2 regions of the Micromonospora sp. NBRC 107095 genome follow, and region 1 is predicted to be linked to the other one. Evidence: riboswitches for the same ligand, from Rfam matches in the RefSeq annotation. Region 1 holds a riboswitch; the other holds the start of a gene.
What was found. Region 1 has a riboswitch for cobalamin ahead of QSK15_RS30750 (ribonucleoside-diphosphate reductase subunit alpha). Riboswitches for the same ligand answer to the same signal wherever they lie in the genome.

Region 1 (11,616 bases):
TGGTCCGCAACGGCGCCGTCCTGCTCGACATCAGCATCCACTACCAGCAGGTGATCGTCGGCGTGATCATCTGGGCCGCCGTCTACTTCGACCAGTACCGCCGCCGGCGGCTGGAATCACGGGGTTGACATGCCATTCCGAGAGTCCGAACGAGGAAGGACACACACCATGGCACACACCACCACCAGCCGGCGGACGCGAGGCCGACTCCTGCGCGCGCAGGCGATCCTGGCCGCCGCCGCGGCGACCGCTCTGCTCAGCGCCTGCGGCGGGGTCGAGGTCCGCGACGGCGGCGGCGACGGCGCGACCAAGGACGCGAGCGGTCCGTTGAAGCTCGCCGTCGTGCCGAAGGCGGTCGGGGCCGACTACTGGAACACCGTCAAGGCGGGCGCGGAGTGCGCCGCGCAGCGCGCGGGGGACGTCACCGTCCAGTGGGACGGGGTGACCACCGAGACCGACGTCGAGGGCCAGGTCAACCTGATCCAGAACTTCGTCACCAAGAAGGTCGACGGCATCGTCTACGCGGCGACCGACTCCAGCGCGCTGGCGCCGGCGACCGACAAGGCGCTCGGCGCCAACATCCCGGTCGCCATGATCGACTCTGGCACCAGCCCGCAGCCGTCGAGTGTGCCTCTCTTCGCCACCGACAACCGGGCGTCGGCGACCGAGGCGGCGAAGATGCTCGCCACCGAACTCGGGCCCGGCAACCACGAGGTGGCGCTGGTCGAGTTCCAGCCCGGATCGCAGACCAACACCGAGCGGGTCGACGGCTTCAAGGCCGGCCTGGCCCAGTACCCCAACCTGAAGCTGGTCGGCCAGCAGCCGAGCAAGAGCGACGTCAACGAGGCCCGACGGGTCACCGAGAACATCCTCACCGCCAACCCCAACCTGAAGGGTGTCTTCGCCGCCAACGAGCCGAGCGTGCTCGGTGCCGCGCAGGCCATCCAGGCCGCCGGCAAGTCCGGCAAGGTGGTCATCATCGGCTGGGACGCGGCCCCGGACGAGATCGCCGGGGTACGCAACGGCCAGATCTCGGCGCTGGTCGTGCAGAACCCGTTCAAGATGGGCTACTTCGGCGTCGACAAGATGGTCAAGCACCTCCGGGACAAGGCGCCGCTGGCATCGGCCGACACCGGCGTCACGTTCGTCACCAAGGAGAACATCGACTCGGCGGAGATCAAGGCGGTGCTCGAGCCCAGCTGCGCCAACCCGCCGGTGCAGTGATGGGCGTGAACCCCACGGCCACCGCGACCAGCGACCAGCAACCCACCGACGCGGAGCCGCCGGTCCTCGAAGCCCGCGGCATCGTCAAGCGGTTCGGGCACGTCGAGGCGTTGCGGGGGGCCGACTTCACCGTCCGCCGGGGCGAGGTCGTCGCGTTGATCGGTGACAACGGCGCCGGGAAGAGCACCCTGATCAAGACCTTGTCCGGTGTGCATCCGCCGGATGAGGGCGAGATCCTGATCGGCGGCCGTCCGGTCCAGTTCTCCACCCCGGTCGATGCCCGCCGGGCCGGGGTGGAGACCGTCTACCAGGATCTCGCCGTCGCCGACGACCTGAGCGTGGCCGCCAACCTGTATCTCGGCCGGGAGATCCTGCGCTCCGGGCCACTCGGTCGGCTCGGCCTGCTCGACAAGCGCGCCATGCGGCAGGGTGCCGCCGCCGCCCTCGACGAACTGGGCGTACGGATTCCCCGGGTGACCACCCCGATCGCCATGCTCTCCGGTGGACAGCGGCAGTGCGTGGCGGTCGCCCGCGCCATCATCTGGGCGACCAACGTGGTCATCCTCGACGAGCCCACCGCGGCGCTGGGAGTGGTCCAGACCGGGCGGGTGCTCGACGTGGTCCGACGGGCCCGCGACGCCGGCATGTCGGTGGTGCTGGTGAGCCACAACATGCCGCAGGTGCTCGACATCGCCGACCGGGTCGAGGTGCTGCGCCTCGGCCGGCGGGCCGCCCAACTGCGCGCCGACGAGACCACCACCGACGAGCTGGTCGCGGCGATGACCGGCAGCACCGGTGTGGATCGGGGTGAGCGGTGACGGCGGCCGTGCACCGGGGTGCGCGCGGTCGCACCCGGTGGGCGGGCTGGGCCGCCGCCGGGTCGCAGCCGCGGCTGAGCGCGCTGGGCTTCGGCGCCGCACAGGGCGGCAACCTGTACCGGGCGACGTCGGATGAGCAGTTCGCCGCCGCTGTGGACACCGCCTGGGCGGGCGGCATCCGGTACTTCGACACCGCGCCGCACTACGGGCTGGGGCTGTCGGAGCGGCGGTTGGGCGCCGCCCTGCGCTCCCGCCCGCGCGACGAGTACGTGGTGTCGACGAAGGTCGGCCGGCTGCTCGTGCCGTCACCGGAGGCGGCGCACCGACGGGACCCGGAGGGTTTCGACGTTCCCGCCGATCATCGCCGGGTCTGGGACTTCAGCCGGGACGGCGTGCGCCGTTCGCTGGAGGCGAGCCTTCGGCGTACTGGCCTGGACCGGATCGACGTGGTGTATCTCCATGATCCGGACGAGCACTGGGAGCAGGCCGCGTACGAGGCCCTCCCGGCGTTGGTGGAGCTGCGCGAGCAGGGCGTGATCGGTGCCGTCGGTGCCGGCATGAACCAGTCCGCGATGCTGGCCCGGTTCGTGGCCGAGACCGACGTGGACGTGGTGATGTGCGCCGGTCGGTACACGCTGCTGGAGCAGGGCGCGTTGACCGACCTGCTGCCTGCCGCGCAGGCCCGCCACGTCGGTGTGGTGGTCGCCGGGGTCTACAACTCCGGGTTGCTGGCCCGGGACATGCCGCCGACCGACGCCGTCTACGACTACCGGCAGGCGCCGGCGGAGGTGATCGACCAGGCCCGCCGGATAGCGCGGGTCTGCCAGGCGTACGGCGTCACGTTGCCCCAGGCGGCGCTGGCGTTCGTCCGTCGCCACCCGGCCGTGGTGTCGACGGTGGTCGGCATGCGGGACGAGGCCCAGGTGACCGAGACCCTGCGCCGGGCTGACGTCGACGTCCCCGATCAGCTCTGGGCGGCCCTGTACGACGAGGGGTTGCTCGACGTGCAGTCGTGAACGGTCACGAGCGGGCCGTCTCGATGGCCGCGTCGGTGTCGTCGGGCAACCCCTGCAACGACTCCTCCACGCCGATCAGGTGGTTGGCCATCCTGGTGCGGGCCCGCTCCGGGTCGCGCGCCACGAGGGCCTTCAGGATCGCCACATGTTCGTCGTGGGTCCGCAGGTCCGCGCCCTCCTCGTGCAGGCTGCGCCAGAGCCGGCTGCGGATGGTGCGCCCGGCGAAGGCCTCGATCAGGCCGACGAGCACCGGATTCTCGGCGTGCACGGCGATGATCCGGTGGAAGGCGATGTCGATTTCCATGATTCGCTCGTGGTCCTGCGGCGACTGGCCGACCAGCCGGGCCGCCTCGTCGAGCAGGTCCCCCGCCTGAGCCAGCGCCTCGTCGGTGATCCTGGTGGCCGCCAACCGGGCGGCCTCGCACTCCAACAGTCGCCGGACGGTGTGGATGTGCCGCGGGTCGCCCTGACCCTGGAAGTCGACCACGAAACCCATCGGGGCCAGCAGTTGCGGGGCGTCGAGGTTGGTGACGTAGGTGCCGTCGCCCTGGCGGATGTTGACGATGCCGAGGATCGACAGCGCCGACATCCCCTCGCGCAGCGAGCCCCGTGAGACGCCGAGCGACTCCGCGAGGTCCTTCTCGATGGGTAGCCGGTCACCGGGCCGGAACTGCCCTTCGAGGATCATCCGTTTGATGCCGTTGACCACTTCGTCTGTGCGAGACATGCTTCCCCTAGCGGCCGACGGGGGTGGCCTGTCCACCCGCGATCACGTACGCCTCCGGAGATGACACGGTAGTCGGGTCCGCCGCGGCCCAGTAGTGGCCGTCGGGAAACCGGTAGAGCGTGACCGACTCGGGACGCATCCGGGTGGAGTAGCCGGGTTGGCTGGGCAGGACGTAACCGCTTCCCGAGCCGGTGTCGCGGATGATGCACGGGTCGGTGAAGTGCTCGTGCAGGTGGTCGACGAACTCGGTGACCCGGTTGGTGAGGTCCCCCGAGATCGCCACGTAGTCGAGCACCGAGACGTGTTGGACCATCTCGCACAGCCCGACTCCGCCGGCGTGGGGGCACACCGGGATGTCGAACTTCGCGGCGAGCAGCAGCACGGCGACGATCTCGTTGATGCTGGCCAGCCTGCCGGTGTCCAACTGGCAGAAGTCGATGGCCTCGGCCTGGAACAGCTGCTTGAACATCACCCGGTTGTGGCAGTGCTCGCCGGTGGCCACGCCGATCGGAGCGACGGCACGGCGGACGGCGGCGTGGCCGAGGATGTCGTCGGGGCTGGTCGGCTCCTCGATCCAGAGCGGCTTGAACTTGGCGAGAGCGGTGACCCACTCGATGGCCTGGCCGACATCCCACACCTGGTTGGCGTCGATCATCAGGTTGCGGTCCGGGCCGAGGATCTCCCGGGCGATCGCGCAGCGGCGGATGTCGTCGTCGAGGTTGGCGCCGACCTTGAGCTTGACGTAGCCGTAGCCGCTGTCCACCGCCTCCTGGCACAGCCGGCGCAGCTTGTCGTCGCCGTAGCCGAGCCAGCCCGCCGAGGTGGTGTAGGCGGGGTAGCCGGTCCGGTCGAGCTCGGCGAGGCGGTCGGCCTTCGTGCTCTCCTTGGCGCGCAGGATGGCCAGCGCCTCGTCCCGGGTCAGGGCGTCGGACAGGTAGCGCAGGTCCGCGATGTCGACGAGTTGCTCGGGGGACATGTCGGTGAGCAGTCGCCACAGTGGCTTGTCGGCGACCCGGGCGGCCAGGTCCCACGACGCGTTCAGCACGGCCGCCAGCGACAGGTGGACGACGCCCTTCTCGGGGCCGAGCCAGCGCAGCTGAGAGTCGGAGGTCAGGAGGCGGTAGACGGCGCCCATGTCCGCCGCCATCGTCGCCACGTCCAGGCCCACGAGAAGCTGTGCCTGGTGGACCGCCGCCGCCGCGACGATGTCGTTGCCACGGCCGATGGTGAAGGTCAGCCCGTGCCCCGCGAGCGGCGCGCCCGCGCCGTCGACGCCGTCGGTGTGCAGCACGACGTAGGCCGCCGAGTAGTCGCCGTCCTTGTTCATGGCGTCTGACCCGTCAGCGGTCAGGGAGGTGGGGAAGCGGACGTCCTCGACGGTGACGGCAGTGATCTGCGGCATGCGCTCCTCGCCCGGCTAGGCTAAAGATCAGATGATCACTGGGAGTATACGGACGGCTCCTCGGGTGCGTCAACGTTGTCGATCACTACGGACGTGCAGACATATGATGTTTGCGTGGGGTGTCGACCCACTGACCATTGTCGACACCGACGCGGAGAATCGTGCCCCCGGTGTCGGCGTCGTCCGGCGCGGCGCGCGCGGCCCGGGTGGTGACGGTGGTCACCGCGCTGGCCGCCGACACGCCCGAGACCGACATGTGGGGTGTGACAACGGCTGCGTCCCTATATATGGTGTCGAGCGCAGCTGGTTCGGCCGCTCATCCGGCGCGGTCGAGGCAACAGGGAACCCGGTGGAAATCCGGGACTGTCCCGCAGCGGTGAGTGGGAACGACCGCCGTCATCAGCACTGGGCCACCCATCGGCCTGGGAAGCGACGGCCACTAGGAGACCGGCGAGCCCGGTCGTGCCCGCGAGTCCGAAGACCTGCCAGCGCGCCGCGTACCCGCATCCGGGTGCGCGGCGGTCCGAGGCCGCGTGGGACGGCTGACGCCACCTGATCCCACGCCGCGCCGGCGTGGCGTCCGTCGGTGTCTGTCTCCTCGCGTCCGGGCCACCAGGTCTCGAACTCCGAGGAGCGAGTGGTGACAGTCACCCAGGTAGTCCCGGTCAGCGCCGACACGCCCGCGCGGCGGACGCCGATGCGGGTCCGCAAGCGCGACGGCGCGGCCGAACCCGTGGACGTGAACAAGATCGTCCGGGCGGTCGAGCGGTGGGCCGACGATCTGACCGACGTCGACCCGATGCGGGTGGCCACCCGCACCATCAGCGGCCTCTACGACGGCGCCACCACCGCCGAACTGGACCGGCTCTCCATCCAGACCGCGGCCGAGATGATCGGTGAGGAGCCGCAGTACTCCCGCCTCGCCGCGCGGCTGCTGGCCGCCTACGTCGACAAGGAGGTACGCCGGCAGGGCATCACCTCGTTCAGCGCGGCGATCCGGGTCGGCCACGCCGAAGGGCTGATCGGGGACGACACCGCCGCGTTCGTCGCCGCACACGCCACGACCCTCGATGCCGCCGTCGACCCGGACGGCGACCGCCGGTTCGAGTACTTCGGACTGCGCACCGTCTACGACCGCTACCTGCTGCGCCACCCCACCAGCCGACTGGTGCTGGAGACCCCGCAGTACTGGCTGCTGCGGGTGGCCTGCGGTCTGTCCCGGACGCCGGACGAGGCGGTCGGCTTCTACCGACTGATGTCCAGTCTGGCCTACCTGCCCAGCTCACCGACCTTGTTCAACTCCGGGACCCGGCACACCCAGATGTCCTCCTGCTACCTGGTCGACTCCCCGCTCGACGAGTTGGACTCGATCTACGCCCGGTACGCCCAGGTCGCCAACCTGTCCAAGTTCGCCGGTGGCATCGGCATCGCGTACTCCCGGGTCCGCTCCCGCGGCGCGCTGATCCGGGGCACCAACGGGCAGTCCAACGGGATCGTGCCGTGGCTGCGCACCCTGGACGCGAGCGTGGCGGCGGTCAACCAGGGCGGCCGGCGCAAGGGCGCGGCCTGCGTCTACCTGGAGCCGTGGCACCCGGACATCGAGGAGTTCCTGCACCTGCGCGACAACACCGGCGAGGACGCCCGGCGCACCCACAACCTGAACCTGGCCAACTGGATCCCGGACGAGTTCATGCGCCGGGTCGAGGCCGACGAGATGTGGTCGCTGTTCGACCCGAACGAGGTGCCCGAGCTGCCGGACCTGTGGGGGGATCGGTTCGACGCCGCGTACCGGGAGGCCGAGGCGCAGGGCCGCTACGTGCGGCAGGTTCCGGCGCGGGAGCTGTACGGCACGATGATGCGCACCCTCGCCCAGACCGGCAACGGGTGGATGACCTTCAAGGACGCGTCGAACCGGCTGTGCAACCAGACCGCCGAGGACGGCAACGTGGTGCACCTGTCCAACCTCTGCACCGAGATCGTCGAGGTGTCCAGCGACACCGAGACCGCCGTGTGCAACCTCGGCTCGGTGAACCTCGCCGCCCACCTCACCGACGGCGGCATCGACTGGGAGAGGCTGCGCGCCACGGTGCGCACCGCGGTGACCTTCCTCGACCGGGTCATCGACATCAACTACTACCCGACCGCGCAGGCGGCGGCGAGCAACCCCCGCTGGCGGCCGGTCGGGCTCGGGCTGATGGGCCTACAGGACGTCTTCTTCGCACTGCGGCTGCCGTTCGACTCGCCGGCCGCCCGGGAACTGTCCACCCGGATCAGCGAGGAGCTGTACCTGACCGCGCTGGAGACCTCCGCCGACCTGGCCCGCGACTTCGGCGCGCACCCGGCGTACCCGCAGACCCGGGCCGCGCGGGGCCAGCTCCAGCCCGACCTGTGGGGTGTCGAGGGCACCCAGACGGCACGCTGGGAGGCGCTGCGCGAGCGGGTCGAGGCGTACGGGCTGCGTAACTCGCTGCTGGTGGCGGTCGCGCCGACAGCCACCATCGCCTCGATCGCCGGATGCTACGAGTGCATCGAGCCGCAGGTGTCCAACCTGTTCAAGCGCGAGACCCTGTCGGGGGAGTTCCTCCAGGTCAACACCGCTCTGGTCCGGGAGTTGAAGGCACGCGGTCTGTGGACCGAGCCGATCCGTTCGGCGATCAAGCGGGCCGAGGGGTCGGTGCAGGACATCGCCGAGCTGCCGGCCGGCGTACGGGAGTTGTTCCGCACCGCCTGGGAGCTGCCGCAGCGGGCGCTGATCGACCTGGCCGCCGCCCGCGCCCCGTTCATCGACCAGTCCCAGTCGCTGAACCTGTTCCTGGCCGCGCCGACCATCGGCAAGCTCTCCTCGATGTACCTGTACGCCTGGAAGGCCGGCCTGAAGACCACGTACTACCTGCGTTCGCGCCCCGCCACCCGGATCCAGCAGGCCACCGTCGGCGCTGTCGCGCCCGCCGCTGTCACGGTCGCCGTCGACGCGGAGGCGCTGGCCTGCTCACTGGAGAACCCCGAATCGTGCGAGGCCTGCCAGTGAGCCCCGCCGACGCCATCACCGACGCCGCCATCACCGACGCCGCCACCATCGACACGAGGACCACGCACATGCTGCTCGACCCCGGGATGGACCTCACCCTGCGCCCGATGCGCTACCCGCACTTCTTCGACCGCTTCCGCGACGCCATCCGCAACACCTGGACCGTCGAGGAGGTCGACCTGCACGCCGACCTCGCCGACCTGGACAAGCTGTCACCGGCCGAGCGGCACCTGGTCAGCCGCCTGGTCGCGTTCTTCGCCACCGGCGACACGATCGTCGCCAACAACCTGGTGCTCAACCTCTACCAGCACGTGAACAGCCCCGAGGGTCGGCTCTACCTGTCCCGGCAGCTGTTCGAGGAGGCGGTGCACGTCCAGTTCTATCTCAACCTCCTCGACACCTACGTTCCCGACGAGACCGAACGTTTCGAAGCCTTCGCGGCGATCGAGAACATCCCCTCGATCCGGCGCAAGGCCGAGTTCTGCTTCCGCTGGATCGACTCGCTGGGCGACCTGCGGGAGTTGCGGACCCGGGACGACCGGCGGACGTTCCTGCTGAACCTGATCTGCTTCGCCGCCTGCATCGAAGGGTTGTTCTTCTACGGCGCGTTCGCCTACGTCTACTTCCTGCGCTCCCGCGGCCTGCTGCACGGCCTCGCCTCCGGCACCAACTGGGTGTTCCGCGACGAGTCCATGCACATGGCGTTCGCGTTCGACGTCGTCGACACGGTCCGCGCCGAGGAGCCGGACCTGTTCGACGACGACCTCGCCGACCAGGTCCGGCAGATGCTCACCGAGGCCGTCGAGTGTGAGGTGCAGTTCGCCGAGGACCTGCTGGGTCACGGCGTACCCGGTCTGACCCTGGCCGACATGCGGGAGTACCTCCAGCACGTCGCCGACCGCCGCCTCGCCCAGCTCGGCATCCCGGCGCACTACGGGTCGAGCAACCCGTTCGGTTTCATGGAGTTGCAGGACGTGCAGGAGCTGTCCAACTTCTTCGAGCGGCGGGTGTCGGCGTACCAGGTCGGGGTGAGCGGCACCGTCGCCTTCGACGACGATTTCTAGGCGGCAACCGATCCGGGGGCCCGGCGTCGTTTGGTGAGCCACCGCATCACGTGCAGGGGGTGCGACGCCGGGTCCTGGATCGGGTGGAAGACGTGTTCGACAACGCCGTCGGCGATGATCAACGTCAGCCGTTCGTAGAGCGTCATGTCGCCAGCGGTACGGGTCGGCAGACGCAGCGCGGCGGCCAGGGTCAGCCTCGGGTCGGGGATCAGCGGGTAGGGCAGCCGCAGCCGGTGCGCGAGTTCCCGTTGGTAGCCGGTCGACTGCGCGGACAGCCCGTACACCCGGGCGGCGCCGGCGGCGCGCAGCTCCGCGTGGTGGTCGCGGAACCAGGCGGCCTGCTCGGTGCTGCCCCGGGCGCCGTGGATCTCCAACAGCCCGTTGGGCAGGTCGACGCCGGGTCGCCCGGTCAGCGGGTAGACGAAGATGACGGTGCGCCCGGCGCCGAGCGCGCCGAGGTCGACCGGGCGGCCGTCGGTGCCGTAGAAGGACAGCGGTGGCAGGCTGGTGCCGACCAGCGCGGCGGGGTCGCCCCCGACCGCGCCACCGCCGGGTACGACCTGGCTCGCGGCGGCGTCGAGGCGTGCGTCCAGGGCGTCGCGCTGGGCGGTCAACCTGCCGATCCGTTCCTGCAGGTTGGTGATGGTGCTGCGGTACGTGGCCACCGCCGCCGCGCACACGTCGGCGTCGTCGGCACCCCCGGCGATCGACTCGACGAACGGGCGGGTCTCCTCGACGGTCAGGCCGAGTGCCATCAGCTCGCGGATCTGGGCCACCAGCCGCACCGCGATCGGGTCGTACTCCCGGTAGCCGTTGCTCAGCCGCCGGGGCACGACCAGCCCGGCCGACTCGTAGTACCGCAGTGCCCGGACCGTGGTTCCGGTCCGTCGTGCCAACTCGCCCACCCGCATCCCGCGACCCTAAACCCGCACCCCGGGGTACGGGTCAACGTGTCCATCGTCGCGGTGTCAGGGCCGCCGTTTCCTGCCAGTCTGGCGGTGAAACAGCAGCTTGAGCAGGGAGTGTGCGATGACGGCAATCAGTCGGGTGCGGGGTCGGCAGATCCTCGACAGCAGGGGCAACCCGACGGTGGAGGCCGACGTGGTCCTTGCCGACGGGTCGACCGGACGGGCCGCCGTGCCGTCCGGCGCGTCGACGGGGGCCAACGAGGCGGTCGAGCGGCGCGACGGGGACCGGACGCGTTTTCACGGCAAGGGGGTCAGCGCGGCCGTCGCCGCGGTCAACGGGGAGATCGCCGACGCGGTGCGCGGGCTCGACGCGGAGGACCAGGCCCTGATCGACGAGACGATGATCGACCTCGACGGTTCCAAGGACAAGGGCCGCCTGGGCGCCAACGCGATCCTGGCGGTGTCCCTGGCGGCCGCGAAGGCGGCGGCGTCGGCCCACCGGCAGCCGCTCTACCGCTACGTCGGTGGCGTCGGCGCCCGCCTGCTGCCGGTGCCGATGATGAACATCATCAACGGTGGCGCGCACGCCGACAATCCGCTCGACTTCCAGGAGTTCATGATCGCCCCGGTCGGCGCGCGGACCTTCGCCGAGGCGGTCCGGATGGGCTCGGAGGTCTTCCACACCCTCAGGGCGTCCCTGGCCGCGGCGGGGCACAACACCAACGTCGGTGACGAGGGTGGCTTCGCCCCGAACGTCACGGACGCCGACGAGGCACTGCGGTTCGTGCTACGCGCCATCGAGGACACCGGTTACCAGCCCGGTTCCGACGTGCTGATCTGTCTCGACCCGGCCAGCTCGGAGTTCTTCCGCGACGGCGTCTACGACTACGTCGGCGAGGGACGTCAGCGCACCGTTGACGAGCACATCGACTACCTGCTGGACCTGGTCGCCCGGTACCCGATCAGCTCGATCGAGGACCCGATGGCCGAGGATGACATCGCCGGCTGGCAGCGGCTGACGGCGGCGGCGGGGGAGCGCGTGCAGTTGGTCGGCGACGACGTGTTCTGCACCGACGTCGACCGGCTGCGCGACGGGATCGACGGCGGTTACGCCAACGCGATCCTGGTCAAGGTCAACCAGATCGGCACGCTCACCGAGACCCTGGCGACGGTGGACGCCGCCCACAAGGCCGGGTACCGGGTGGTGATGTCGCACCGCTCCGGAGAGACCGAGGACACCACCATCGCCGACCTGGCCGTCGGCGTCGGTTGCGGACAGATCAAGACCGGTTCCCTGTCGCGCTCGGACCGCACGGCCAAGTACAACCAGCTCATCCGCATCGAGGAGGAGCTCGGCGACCGCGCCCGCTACGCCGGTGGCCGCTGACGGCGGTGCGGCTACCGTCGACTGGCGCACGCCACACAGGTA
Region 2 (11,616 bases), on a different contig from region 1:
GGTCCGCCGCGACGTGCTCGCGTACCGTCGCCTCGGCCCGCCCGGCCTGCGCGTTCGGCGGCGTCGGAGCGGCGGTCACGCCGGGTTCGGCCCGGTCCGCCATCACGGGTACGAAGACCACGTCGGCCTCGCCCAGCAGCCGCACCGCCTTGACGGTGAGCAGCTCCGGGTCGCCGGGGCCGACACCGACCCCGGTGAGCGTGGCGGTCATCGGGCCGCCTCGACCAGCCGGCGGGCCGCGTGCGGGTGACCGGCCCAGTGGGTGTGCAGGTAGGACGCGTGCACCCGGCCGGCGACGAAACCGTGCTCGGCGTCGTTCCACCGCCACGCCGGTGCGTCGCCGTGCCCCGGGTCGGTGGTGGTGCGGTGGAACTCGTGGCCGCGTACCTGCTCGCCGGCGCGGGCCACCGGGGAGTCGGTGGTCGCCACTGCCTCCCGGTAGCCGAGGGTGAGCCGGTCGGTCATCCGGGCGGTCAGGTCCAGCCGGCCGCACATCGGTACGCCGTCCAGGGACCGCCCGAGGTAGAGCAGCCCGGCGCACTCGGCCACGATCGGCCCGTCGAAGTCGGCCAGCTCGGCGCGCAGCGCGGTGTTCCCGGCCAGCGCCTCCGCGTACGCCTCGGGGAAGCCGCCGCCGATCACCACCGCGCGGGTGCCGGTGGGCAGCGCCGGGTCGCGCAACGGGTCGACGGTGACGACGTCCGCGCCCGCCGCGGCGAGCAGTTCGGCGGTCTCCGCGTACGAGAAGGTGAAGGCCGGACCACCGGCGAGCGCGACGCGTGGTCGCTCGACGCCGGCCGGACCACCGACGGCGGCGACCGGGTCCCACGCCGGGCTGGTCAGCGGCGGCGCGGTGCGGGCCAGGTCGAGCACGGCGTCGACGTCCACCGTGGCCTCGACCAGCTCGGCGAGCGCGGTGACGATGGCGACGGATTCGGGTGCCCGCTCGGCGACCGGCACCAACCCGAGGTGCCGGGCCGGCGCGGCCACCTCGGCGGCGCGGGTGACCGCCCCGAGCACCGGTACGCCCACCTCGGCCAGGGCGTCGCGCAGCAGCGTCTCGTGCCGGGGTGAGCCGACCCGGTTGAGGATCACCCCGCCGATCCGTACCGCCGGGTCGAACGCGGCCATGCCGAGGGTGAGCGCGGCGGCCGAGCGGCCCTGCGCGGTGGTGTCCAGCACCAGCAGCACCGGTGCCTCGATCAGCCGGGCGACGTGCGCGGTGGAGGCGAAGTCACGCCGGCCCACCGCGCCGTCGTGCAGGCCCATGACGCCCTCGACCACGGCGACGTCGGCGGGCGTGGGGACGCTCGCGCCGTGTCGCAGCAGGGCGGCGATCAGATCGGGCCCGACCAGGAACGGGTCGAGGTTGCGCCCTGGGCGTCCGGCGGCGAGGGCGTGGTAGCCGGGGTCGATGTAGTCGGGGCCGACCTTGTGCGGGCTGACGGTGAGTCCCCGCCGCCGTAGCGCGGCGAGCAGCCCGGTGGCCACCGTCGTCTTGCCGTGGCCACTGGCCGGGGCGGCGACCACCACCCGGGGCAGCGCCCAGTGCCCGCTCACCATTCGATGCCCTTCTGGCCCTTCTGGCCGGCGTCCATCGGGTGCTTGACCTTGGTCAGCTCGGCGACCAGGTCGGCGGCGGCCACCAGGCGCGGGTCGGCGTCCCGACCGGTGATCACGACGTGTTGGAAGCCGGGCCGGTCGGCCAGGGTGGCGACCACCTCGTCGACGTCCACCCAGCCCCATGTCATCGGGTAGGTGAACTCGTCCAGCACGTACAGCCCGTAGCGCTCGGCGGCCAGGTCACGCTGGATCTGCCGCCAGCCCTCCAGGGCGTCGGCGGCGTGGTCGGCGTCGCCGCCGCGCTGGATCCAGGACCAGCCCTCGCCCATCTTGTGCCAGGCCACCGGCGCGCCCTGGCCGGTGCGCTCGTGCACCTCGCCGAGGGCCCGGAAGGCGCTCTCCTCCCCCACCCGCCACTTGGCGCTCTTGACGAACTGGAACACCCCGACCGGCAGGCCGGCCGTCCAGGCCCGCAACGCCAGCCCGAACGCTGCCGTCGACTTGCCCTTCATCTGTCCGGTGTGGACCATCAGCAGTGGCCGGTGCCGCCGCTGCCGGGTCGTCAACCCGTCAGCAGGCACGGACGTCGGCTGTCCCTGCGGCATCAGCAATCACTCCCTCGCGTCAGCACTCCCGCGATCTTGCGGTTTCTGTCGACCATTTGTGCTCTCACGTCCCTCATGCCGCGACCGGAAGCGCCAGATCGCGGGGGTGGGTGAGGGATTCCAGCGGGGTTCTCGTGGCGTTCAGCTGGGTGGCCAGGCGGGAGGCCAGGTGGAGGCGGACCGGGCCGGTTTCGCAGTCGACGACCACGCACGCGGCACCGATCGCCGTCAGGACCGCTGCCGCCGCTGCCGCCCGGTCGAGCGGACGGGTGCCCGCCGTTGCTCGCCCGTCGGTGACGATGAGGACCAACGGGCGGCGCTTCGGATCGCGCAGGCGCTCCACCCGCAACAGGTCCGCGGCGGCGAACAACCCCTCGGCCAGCGGCGTCCGCCCACCGGTGGGCAACTCGGCCAGCCGGGTCGAGGCGGCCAGCACCGACGAGGTCGCCGGCAGCAGGGTCCGGGCACCGGCACCCCGGAACGCGATCACCGCGACCTTGTCCCTGCGCTGGTACGCGTCGGTGAGCAGGGCGAGTACCGCGTCCTTCACCGTGGTCATCCGCTGCCGGGCGCCCATGGATCCGCTCGCGTCCACCACGAAGAGCACCAGATTGCCCTCGCGCCCCTCGCGAACCGCCTCACGCAGGTCGTCGCGGCGCAGTCGCAGCGGACCGGTGAGCCGACCCCGGGCCGGCTGGTACGGCGCGGCGGCGCGGATCGTGGCCGGCAGGTGCAGCGCGCCGACCCGCCCCGCCGGCACCCGGGCGCCGGTGGTGCGGCCCCGCCCGGTGCGGGCCCGCGACCGCCGGCCCGGCACCCCGTCACCCACGCCGGGCGCGGTCAGCATCCGCGCCCGCAGCCCGCCCCGGGGTACGGCCACCGGCTGCGACTCCCCGCCCCGGGTCAGATCGTCGTCACCGGTCGCCGACTGTCGGCCGTCAGGCGAGCGTGTCTGCCGACCGTCGCCGCTCCGGTCGTCGGCCGGGCTCTGCGGCCAGCCGTCGCCCCGGTCGCCCGTCCGACGCTGCGGCCAGTCGTCGGCACCGTCCGGTGCGTCGTCGCGGGCGTCCGGGCCGGCTCCGTCACGCGCCGCAGGGTGCCCGGCCGACTCGGATTCACCGGCGTCGCCGGTGTCGCCGTGTTGCGGACCGCCGCCACCCGGGGCGCCACGCTCTGGTCCGTTCGGGCCGCCGCCACCGGCCGGGCCACCGTCCTGCGGGCCACCGCCACCAGCCGGACCGCCGCCGTCGGGGCCGTCGTCGTCCGGGTCGTCGGGGTGGGCGTCCTGGGCGCGCTGCAACGCCTCGTCGAGGCGCTTCTCGTCCAGGCCCGGCGTGTCGAACGGATCGCGGCGACGGCGGTGCGGCAGAGCCAGCCGGGCGGCCACCCGGACGTCGTCCATGGTCACCCGGTCCCGGCCGTGCCAGGCGGCGTGCGCCAGGGCAGTGCGGGCGGTCACGATGTCGGCGCGCATCCCGTCCACGTCGAACGCCGCGCACACCTCGGCGATCTGCCGCAACGCGGCGTCCGGGAGTCGTACCCCGGGCAGCCGGCGGCGGGCGGCGGCGACCTGGGCGGCGACCTGGGCGTCCGCGTCGGCCCAGCGGGCGGCGAAGCCGACCGGGTCGGCGTCGGCGGCGAGCCGGCGGCGGACCACCTCGACCCGGATCTCCGGGTCCCGGCTGGCGTTCACCTCCACGGTCAGCCCAAACCGGTCGAGCAGCTGCGGGCGCAGCTCCCCCTCCTCCGGGTTCATCGTGCCCACCAGCAGGAACCGGGCCGCGTGGCTGACCGAGACGCCCTCCCGCTCCACGTGGCTGCGACCCATCGCCGCCGCGTCGAGCAGCAGGTCGACCAGGTGGTCGTGCAGCAGGTTCACCTCGTCGACGTAGAGCACCCCCCGGTGCGCGGCGGCCAGCAGACCCGGCTCGAAGGCGCGGACCCCCTCGCCGATCGCCTTCTCCAGGTCCAACGCGCCAACCACCCGGTCCTCGGCGGCGCCCACCGGCAGCTCGACCAGGCGGGCCGGGCGGGTCTCGGCGGGTGCGTCGCCCGGATGCGGGCCGTCCGGGCAGGCCGGGTCGGGCCCGGCCGGGTCACAACCGAACCGGCAACCGGCCACCTGGCGAACCGGGGGCAGCAGCGCGGCGAGGGCCCGCACGGCGGTGGACTTGGCGGTGCCCTTCTCGCCGCGCACGAGGACCCCGCCGATCGCCGGGGAAACCGCGTTGAGCAGCAACGCCAGTCGCATGTCGGCCATGCCGAGCACCGCACTGAACGGATAAGTCGCCACTGCGCCTCCTTTCGTTCGCGACTGCGGGGCTCGCAAAACCGGCTCACTCCTCGCGCTCACACCCGGTCCTCCAGGTCGCCCTCGCTGGCCAGGTACGTGTCGCGCAGCCGGTCGAGGGTGCTCGGCTCCGGTGCGGCCCACAGCCCCCGGTCGGCGGCCTCCAACAGCCGCTCGGTGATGCCGCGCAGCGCCCACGGATTGGACCGCTCCAGGAACTCCCGGGTGGTGTCGTCGAAGAGGTACGCGGCGGCGAGGTGCTCGTACATCCAGTCGTCGACGACACCGGCGGTGGCGTCGTAGCCGAACAGGTAGTCCACTGTGGCCGCCAGCTCGAAAGCGCCCTTGTAGCCGTGCCGGCGCATCGCGGCGATCCACTTCGGGTTGACCACCCGGGCCCGGAACACCCGCCGGGTCTCCTCGCCCAGCGTGCGGGTGCGCACGTCGTGCGGCATCGCCGAGTCACCCACGTACGCCGCCGGTGACGTGCCGGTGAGGTGGCGGACCACCGCCACCATCCCGCCGTGGTACTGGAAGTAGTCGTCGGAGTCGACGATGTCGTGCTCGCGGGTGTCCTGGTTCTTCACCGCCACCGCGATCCGGGCGAACGAGCGCTCCATGTCGGCGCGCGCCTCCCGCCCGTCCAGGCCCCGGCCGTAGGCGTAGCCGCCCCACACCGCGTACACCTCGGCCAGGTCGGCGTCGCTGCGCCAGGTCCGGGCGTCGATCAAGGGCAACAGCCCCGCGCCGTAGGCGCCGGGCTTGGAGCCGAAGATCCGGGCGGTGGCCCGCCGCTCGTCGCCGTGCTCGGCGAGGTCGGCGGTGACGTGCGCCCGCAGGTAGTTCTCCTCGGCCGGCTCGTCCAGGGCGGCGACCCGCCGGACGGCGTCGTCGAGCAGCGCCACCACGTGCGGGAACGCGTCGCGGAAGAAGCCGGAGATGCGCACGGTGACGTCGACCCGCGGTCGGCCCAGCTCGGCGGTCGGCACCACCTCGACGCCGGTGACCCGCCGGGACCTGTCGTCCCAGACCGGTCGGCAGCCGAGCAGCGCGAGCACCTCGGCGATGTCGTCGCCCTGGGTCCGCATGGCGCTGGTGCCCCACACGGTCAACCCCACCGAGCGGGGGTACGCGCCGGTGTCGGCGAGGTGTCGGGCCAGCAGCGAGTCGGCGAGGGCCACCCCGACGTCCCAGGCGTTGCGGCTGGGGATGGCCTTCGGGTCGACGGAGTAGAAGTTGCGGCCGGTCGGCAGCACGTTGACCAGACCCCGGGTGGGTGAGCCGGACGGGCCGGGCGGCACGAACCTGCCGTCCAGCGCCCCGAGGGTGTTGGTCAGCTCGTCGGTGGTGCGGTCCAGTCGGGGCACCAGCTCGGTGGCGGCGAAGTGCAGCACCGCGGCGACGTCCGGGATCGTGCGGCCGGTCACCTCCGCCACCACGGCGTCGACGGTGTCCACGGCCCAGTCCATGGCCTCCATGCCGACGACGAGCCGCCGGGCGAGGGCTTCGATGAGGTCGATCGCGTCGGCGGCGGTGCCGGCCGGGCCGTCCACGACGTCGGTCAACGCCGCCGGCAGCGCCAGGCGCTGCCCCGGTGTCGCGAGCAGCTCCTGCTCGTCGAGGGAGTACGCGACGGCGAGGGCCTGTCGCAGGCCGGGCAGGGCCCGCGCGCCGCCCCAGATCTGCGGGGCGCGCAGCACCGCGAGCACCAGGTTGACCCGGGGCTCACCGGTGGGCGCGTCGGCGAGGATGTGCAGCCCGTCGCGGATCTGCACGTCCTTGACCTCGCACAGGTACCCGTCGAGGTGCAGCACGAAGTCGTCGAAGTCGTCCGCGTCGGGCATCGCCTCGGCGTGCAGGTCGTGGTGCAGCTCGGCGGCGCGCACCAGGTCCCAGATCTGGGCCCGCACGGTGGGCACCTTCGCCGGGTCGAGGGCCTGCACCGTCGCGTACTCGTCGAGCAGTTGCTCCAGTTTGGCCAGGTCGCCGTAGGTTTCCGCGCGGGCCATCGGCGGCACCAGGTGGTCGACGACCACGGCGTGCGACCGCCGCTTGGCCTGGGTGCCCTCGCCGGGATCGTTGACGATGAACGGGTAGACGAGTGGCAGGTCACCGAGGACCGCGTCGGGCGCGCAGTCGGCGGCCAGGCCGAGGCCCTTGCCGGGCAGCCACTCGCACGTGCCGTGCTTGCCGAGGTGCACCACGGCGTCCGCGCCGAAGCCGCCGTCCGCGACCGGCGCGGTCAACCAGCGGTACGCGGCCAGGTAGTGGTGACTCGGTGGCAGGTCCGGGTCGTGGTAGATGGCGATCGGGTTCTCCCCGAAGCCGCGGGGCGGCTGGATCAACAGGACGACGTTGCCGAAGCGCAGGCCGGCGAGCACGATGTCGCCGCCGTCGGTGTACAGCTCGCCAGGCGGCTCACCCCAGTGTTCAGTGATCCGCTCGCGCAGCTCGGCCGGGACCTTGTCGAACCAGCGCCGGTACGTCTGCCCCGGTATCCGGGCCTCCGCGCCGGCCAACTGCTCGGGGGTGAGCCACTCCACGTCGTGGCCACCGGCGGCGATCAGCGCGTGGATCAGCGCGTCGCCGTCGGCGGGCACCGGGCCGTCGCCCAGGTGGTAGCCGGCGTCCGCGAGCGCGGCGAACAGCCGTACCGCCGACGCCGGGGTGTCCAGGCCGACCGCGTTGCCGACCCGGGAGTGCTTCGTCGGGTACGAGCTGAGCACCACGGCGACGCGCTTGTCGGCGGCCGGCACGTACCGCAGCCGGGCGTGGCGCACCGCGATCCCGGCGACCCGGGCGGCCCGCTCGGGGTCGGCGGCGTAGACCGAGAGCCCGTCGGCGTCGATCTGCTTGAACGAGAACGGGACGGTGACGATCCGGCCGTCGAACTCGGGGATGGCCACCTGCATGGCGGCGTCCAACGGGGACAGCCCGGCGTCGCTGTCGGCCCACTGCGCCCGGGTGCTGGTGAGGCAGAGTGCCTGGATGACCGGCACGTCCAGGGCGGCCAGGGCGCCGACGTCCCAGGCGTCCTCGTCGCCGCCGCCGGAGGCGTCCGCGGCGACCGCACCGCCGGCCGCGAGCACCGTTACCAGCAGCGCGTCACAGCGGGCGAAGAGCCCGAGCGGACCAGCGTCCGCGGTCAGCCCGCGCAGGGAGCCGCAGAAGATCGGCAGCGGGTTGCCGCCGGCCTTGTGGACCGCGTCCGCGAGCACGTCGACGAACTCGGTGTTGCCCGCGAGGGCGTGCGCCCGGTAGAAGACGATCCCCACTGTGGGCTGATCCGGACTGGTGGGGTACTCGCGGTGCACGCCGTACGCCGGGGTGGGTGCGGGCGGGGCGAACCCCTCACCGGTGAGCAGCACCGTGTCGGAGAGGAACCGGGCCAGCTGCCCGAGGTTGTCCGGGCCGCCCTCGACCAGGTACGCCAGCGCCTGGGTGACGACCCCGGCCGGCACCGTGGAGATGGCCATCAGCTCCGCGTCGGGCAGCGCCTCGCCGCCGAGCACGACCGTCGGCACGCCGGTGGCGAGCACCGCGGCGAGGCCGTCCGGCCACGCCTGCCGACCGCCGAGCAGGCGTACGACGACGAGGGCGACCCCGTCGAGCAGGGCGGGCACCTCCTCGACGGTGACCCGCGCGGGGTTCGCCAACCGGTAGTCGGCGCCGCTGGCGCGGGCGGCCAGCAGGTCGGTGTCGGCGGTGGAGAGCAGCAGAATGCGCACGGCACGCTCCGGAAAGTGACGTCGACGCGCTCGCCGAAGCGGGCTGGGCGACGTGGGATGGGCGCGGGGTTCAGCAGGCACCGCGACCCGGGCGGCTCACCGGCGCGGGGCCGACGGCGACGGGTGGCGCGGTGGGGAACTCAGCGGTGAACGGCGCGGGAGCGTGCGGAGGCCGGCGCGTCGGTGCGGCCGGTTCGGGGCGCGGCGGGGCGTCCGCCGCTCAGCTCGCGACGGTGATCGTCGGTCACAGAGACGCCATGCGTCATCGGGTCCTCCTCGGGTGTCCACGCCCTGGGGTACGTTCCGACGGCCGAAGTATCCTGGCTTCCGGATCGACGCTCTCCCCCGGCCTTCCAACCGCAGACACACGGCCGTGACTCACGAGGGGGGATCGCTCCCCGGTGACAGTGGCGGGACCGCGTCGGATTCGCACCGACTTCCTTCACTGCCGTCAGGCCGCGAATGCTGCCACACCCCTGCGCCGCCGGTCAACGCCGGCCCAGCCCCACCAGGCGGACATCACCGATCGAGCCTCGCCGATCGGTGTGAGTGCGGCTCCGCGCCTCGCGATGCCCCAGATCAATGCGCGACGCCCTTTGCTCTGCTGCCCTATGTGCACCAGACACGGGGGGGGTCGCCGGTGCGTACAGGGCAGCAGAGCAAAGGACCGCCGAACACATCCTGGCCTGCGCCGATCGTCCGGCAGGACGGTGCCCGACGGTGTGCTGACCTAGGATCGGCACCGCCACAGCGGCGAACCGCGATCAATGACGGAGATCGATCACCATGGCCGTCCCGCAGTTCCACCACCTGGCCGGCCGTGTCTGGGTCTGTCCGGGCGACCCCGACCCCGAGGCGGTCCAGGCCGGTGTCGCCGTCGTCGCCGACGAGCGCGGCAGTGTGATGATCGACGCCGGGCAGAGCCCCACGCACGCCCGCGCGATCCAGGCCGCGCTCGCCGCGGCCGGGCTGCCACGGCCCCGCTGGCTCGTCTACACCCACCACCACTGGGACCACGTCTGGGGCGCTTGCGCCTGGCCCGGCGTGGAGATCGTCGGACACGAGACGGCAGTGCCGCTGCTACGCGCTGAGGCTGCCCAGCCGTGGAGTCACCACTATCTGGACGCGCGGGTACGCGCCGACCCGCGCCTCGGCCCGAGCTTCCGGGCGCGGGCCCGCGCGATGGATTCCTGGGCGGACTTCACCATCCTGCCGCCAACCCGGACCTTCACCGATGTCGACGAGTTGCCGGTGGGCGTCGGGCTGCGACACGTCGGCGGCGGCCACGCCCCAGATTCGACGGTCGTGCTGGTGCCGGACTCGGGCGTCATGCTGCTGGGCGACTGCTTCTACCCGCCGCCGGCACACCTGCGCCGACCCGACGATGGCCCCGACCTGGGCCTGGTCCGCCGACTGCTCCAGGACGACTACCTGTGGTACGTCTCCAGCCACGCCGAGCCGATGACGGCTGAGCAGGCCCGGTCAGCCGTCGAGGCCGCCTGACCTCAGCGGGCGTGACGTTCCGGGTGGGCTCGACTCCAGGCCCGCATCCGCTCCGGGTAGCCGGTGCGCGCCGCCTCGTACAACGGCACCGCGTGCTTGCGGGCGATGGCCCCGGCTGCGCGGGGCGTTCCGGTACGGCGACGGATCCACTCGCCGTCGTGGGCGATCGCCACGACCGTGGTGTCCGTCGCGGTCGTCTCCGGCTCCAGGTAGAACTCCACCCCGCGCCGGCTGGCGACGAACTCCTCCAGCGCCGCGAGGTCGTCGCGGGTCGCCTCGCGGTCCAGCTTCGTCGGGGTCGTCTCGGCACCCCGTGACCGGCGACTGAACCAGCTCATGCCCCGCCCCTCTCCTCGACGCCCCTCCAGTGCAGCACCGATTCCTGGCAATACCCTGCACGCCCGATGGGAGAGAGCTGACCCGGGCCGGAAATCCGGGTGGAACCCGCGGCGGGTGGGCGGTGTCATGTGGGTGATGCGAACGGAGGCTGCCCTGGACGACGAGGCGCTCGTCACCCGCGCTCGCGCCGGTGACCTGGAGGCGTACGACCTCCTGGTCGCCCGGCACACCGCGTCCGCGTACCGGACGGCGGTGCTGCTCGGTGCCGGCTCGGACTCCGAGGACGTCATTCAGGAGGCGTTCGTGAAGGCGTACCGGAAGCTGTCCCGTTACCGGGGCGAGGCGTCCTTCCGGTCGTGGCTGCTGGCGATCGTCGCCAACGAGACCCGCAACCTGCACCGCTCCCGTGGCCGGCGCGACGGGCTCGTGCTGCGGGCGGCGGCAGCGGACCCGACGTCCGAGGTCGCCGAGGACGACGCGGTCGGCGCGGTCCTCGCCGGGGAGCGCCGGGCGTCGCTGGTGCGGGCCCTACGGCAACTGCCGGTACGCGACCGCGAGGTGATCGTCTGCCGGTTCTTCCTCGACCTCAGCGAAGAGGAGACGGTGGCGGCGCTGGGCTGGCCCCGGGGCACTGTGAAGTCGCGCACCTCCAGGGCGCTGGCGAAGCTTCGCACCCTGCTCGACCGGGAGGAGGTCCGGCATGGGTGACCTCGAACGGGAACTGCGGGACCTCTCCGCCTGGCTGGACACACCCGATCCGCCCGACGTGAGCGTCCGCGTCCGCGTCCGACTCGGCACGCCCGCGCCCCGGCGGCGCCGGTGGCGTTCACTAGCCGCGGTGGCGCTCGTCACCGTGCTGGTGGCGGTGTTGCCGCCGACCCGGGCCGCCATCGCCGACGTCGTCACCGGGCTGCTGCGCTTCGCCGGTGTCAGCATCGCCACCTCACCCGCCCCCACGCCGCCCGGTGCGACCGCGTCGCCGATACCCGGGCAGCGGGTCGTCGCCCTGGACGAGGCGCAGCGGGCGGTGCGATTTCCGATCCGCCTGCCGGCGAAGCTGGGCCCACCCGAGCGGGTGCTGGTCGCCGACCCGGACGCCACCGGCAGGTACCGGGTGGCGGCGCTGCTCTACGACGGGGGCGCGCTGCGCGTCGACGCGTTCGACGGCCACCTCGACCTGGCCTTCCACAAGGAGGTCACCCCGCCGGGCGCGGACTGGGTCCAGGTCAACGGCGACTTCGCCGTCTGGGTCGACGGCCCGCATGTGCTGTCCTACGTGGACCGGGCGGGCGGGATCCGCCGGGAGACCGCCCGGCTGGCCGCCGCCACCCTGATCTGGCAGGACAACGAGGTGAGTTACCGGCTGGAGGGCCACCTCACCAGGGCCGAGGCGATCGAGATCGCCCGCTCGCTGCGCTAGGAACCTGGCGGGCGCGGGCGGTGTCGCAAAGGTGCGACGAGTCGTCGACGCGTACCGGAAGGGGCAAGATGGGTTCCTGGGGCAGGTTGATGCTGGCATCCTCGGTGTTCCTGGTGGCGGGGTGCACGACCACGACCAGCGGCGGATCGGCCGCACCGGCTGCCACCA

Region 2: it holds a riboswitch for cobalamin, as region 1 does, so the genes downstream of both, cobN (cobaltochelatase subunit CobN) here and QSK15_RS30750 (ribonucleoside-diphosphate reductase subunit alpha) in region 1, are expected to answer to the same signal.

What each region holds. Positions count from the first base shown of each region.
Region 1 covers NZ_BSTU01000007.1:534,265-545,880, forward strand. The annotation lists gene QSK15_RS30720 (ABC transporter permease) at 1-128, shown strand, start outside; gene QSK15_RS30725 (ABC transporter substrate-binding protein) at 169-1,224, shown strand; gene QSK15_RS30730 (ATP-binding cassette domain-containing protein) at 1,224-2,042, shown strand; gene QSK15_RS30735 (aldo/keto reductase) at 2,039-3,058, shown strand; gene QSK15_RS30740 (FadR/GntR family transcriptional regulator) at 3,063-3,785, opposite strand; gene QSK15_RS30745 (enolase C-terminal domain-like protein) at 3,793-5,187, opposite strand; cobalamin riboswitch at 5,475-5,691, shown strand; gene QSK15_RS30750 (ribonucleoside-diphosphate reductase subunit alpha) at 5,885-8,215, shown strand; gene QSK15_RS30755 (ribonucleotide-diphosphate reductase subunit beta) at 8,284-9,279, shown strand; gene QSK15_RS30760 (MerR family transcriptional regulator) at 9,276-10,190, opposite strand; gene eno (phosphopyruvate hydratase) at 10,309-11,574, shown strand; gene QSK15_RS30770 (TraR/DksA family transcriptional regulator) at 11,586-11,616, opposite strand, start outside.
Region 2 covers NZ_BSTU01000005.1:175,125-186,740, forward strand. The annotation lists gene cobI (precorrin-2 C(20)-methyltransferase) at 1-211, opposite strand, end outside; gene QSK15_RS23680 (cobyrinic acid a,c-diamide synthase CobB) at 208-1,563, opposite strand; gene cobO (cob(I)yrinic acid a,c-diamide adenosyltransferase) at 1,557-2,168, opposite strand; gene QSK15_RS23690 (magnesium chelatase subunit D family protein) at 2,242-4,521, opposite strand; gene cobN (cobaltochelatase subunit CobN) at 4,518-8,186, opposite strand; cobalamin riboswitch at 8,478-8,654, opposite strand; gene QSK15_RS23700 (MBL fold metallo-hydrolase) at 8,973-9,689, shown strand; gene QSK15_RS23705 (hypothetical protein) at 9,692-10,027, opposite strand; gene QSK15_RS23710 (RNA polymerase sigma factor) at 10,164-10,736, shown strand; gene QSK15_RS23715 (hypothetical protein) at 10,729-11,448, shown strand; gene QSK15_RS23720 (hypothetical protein) at 11,538-11,616, shown strand, end outside.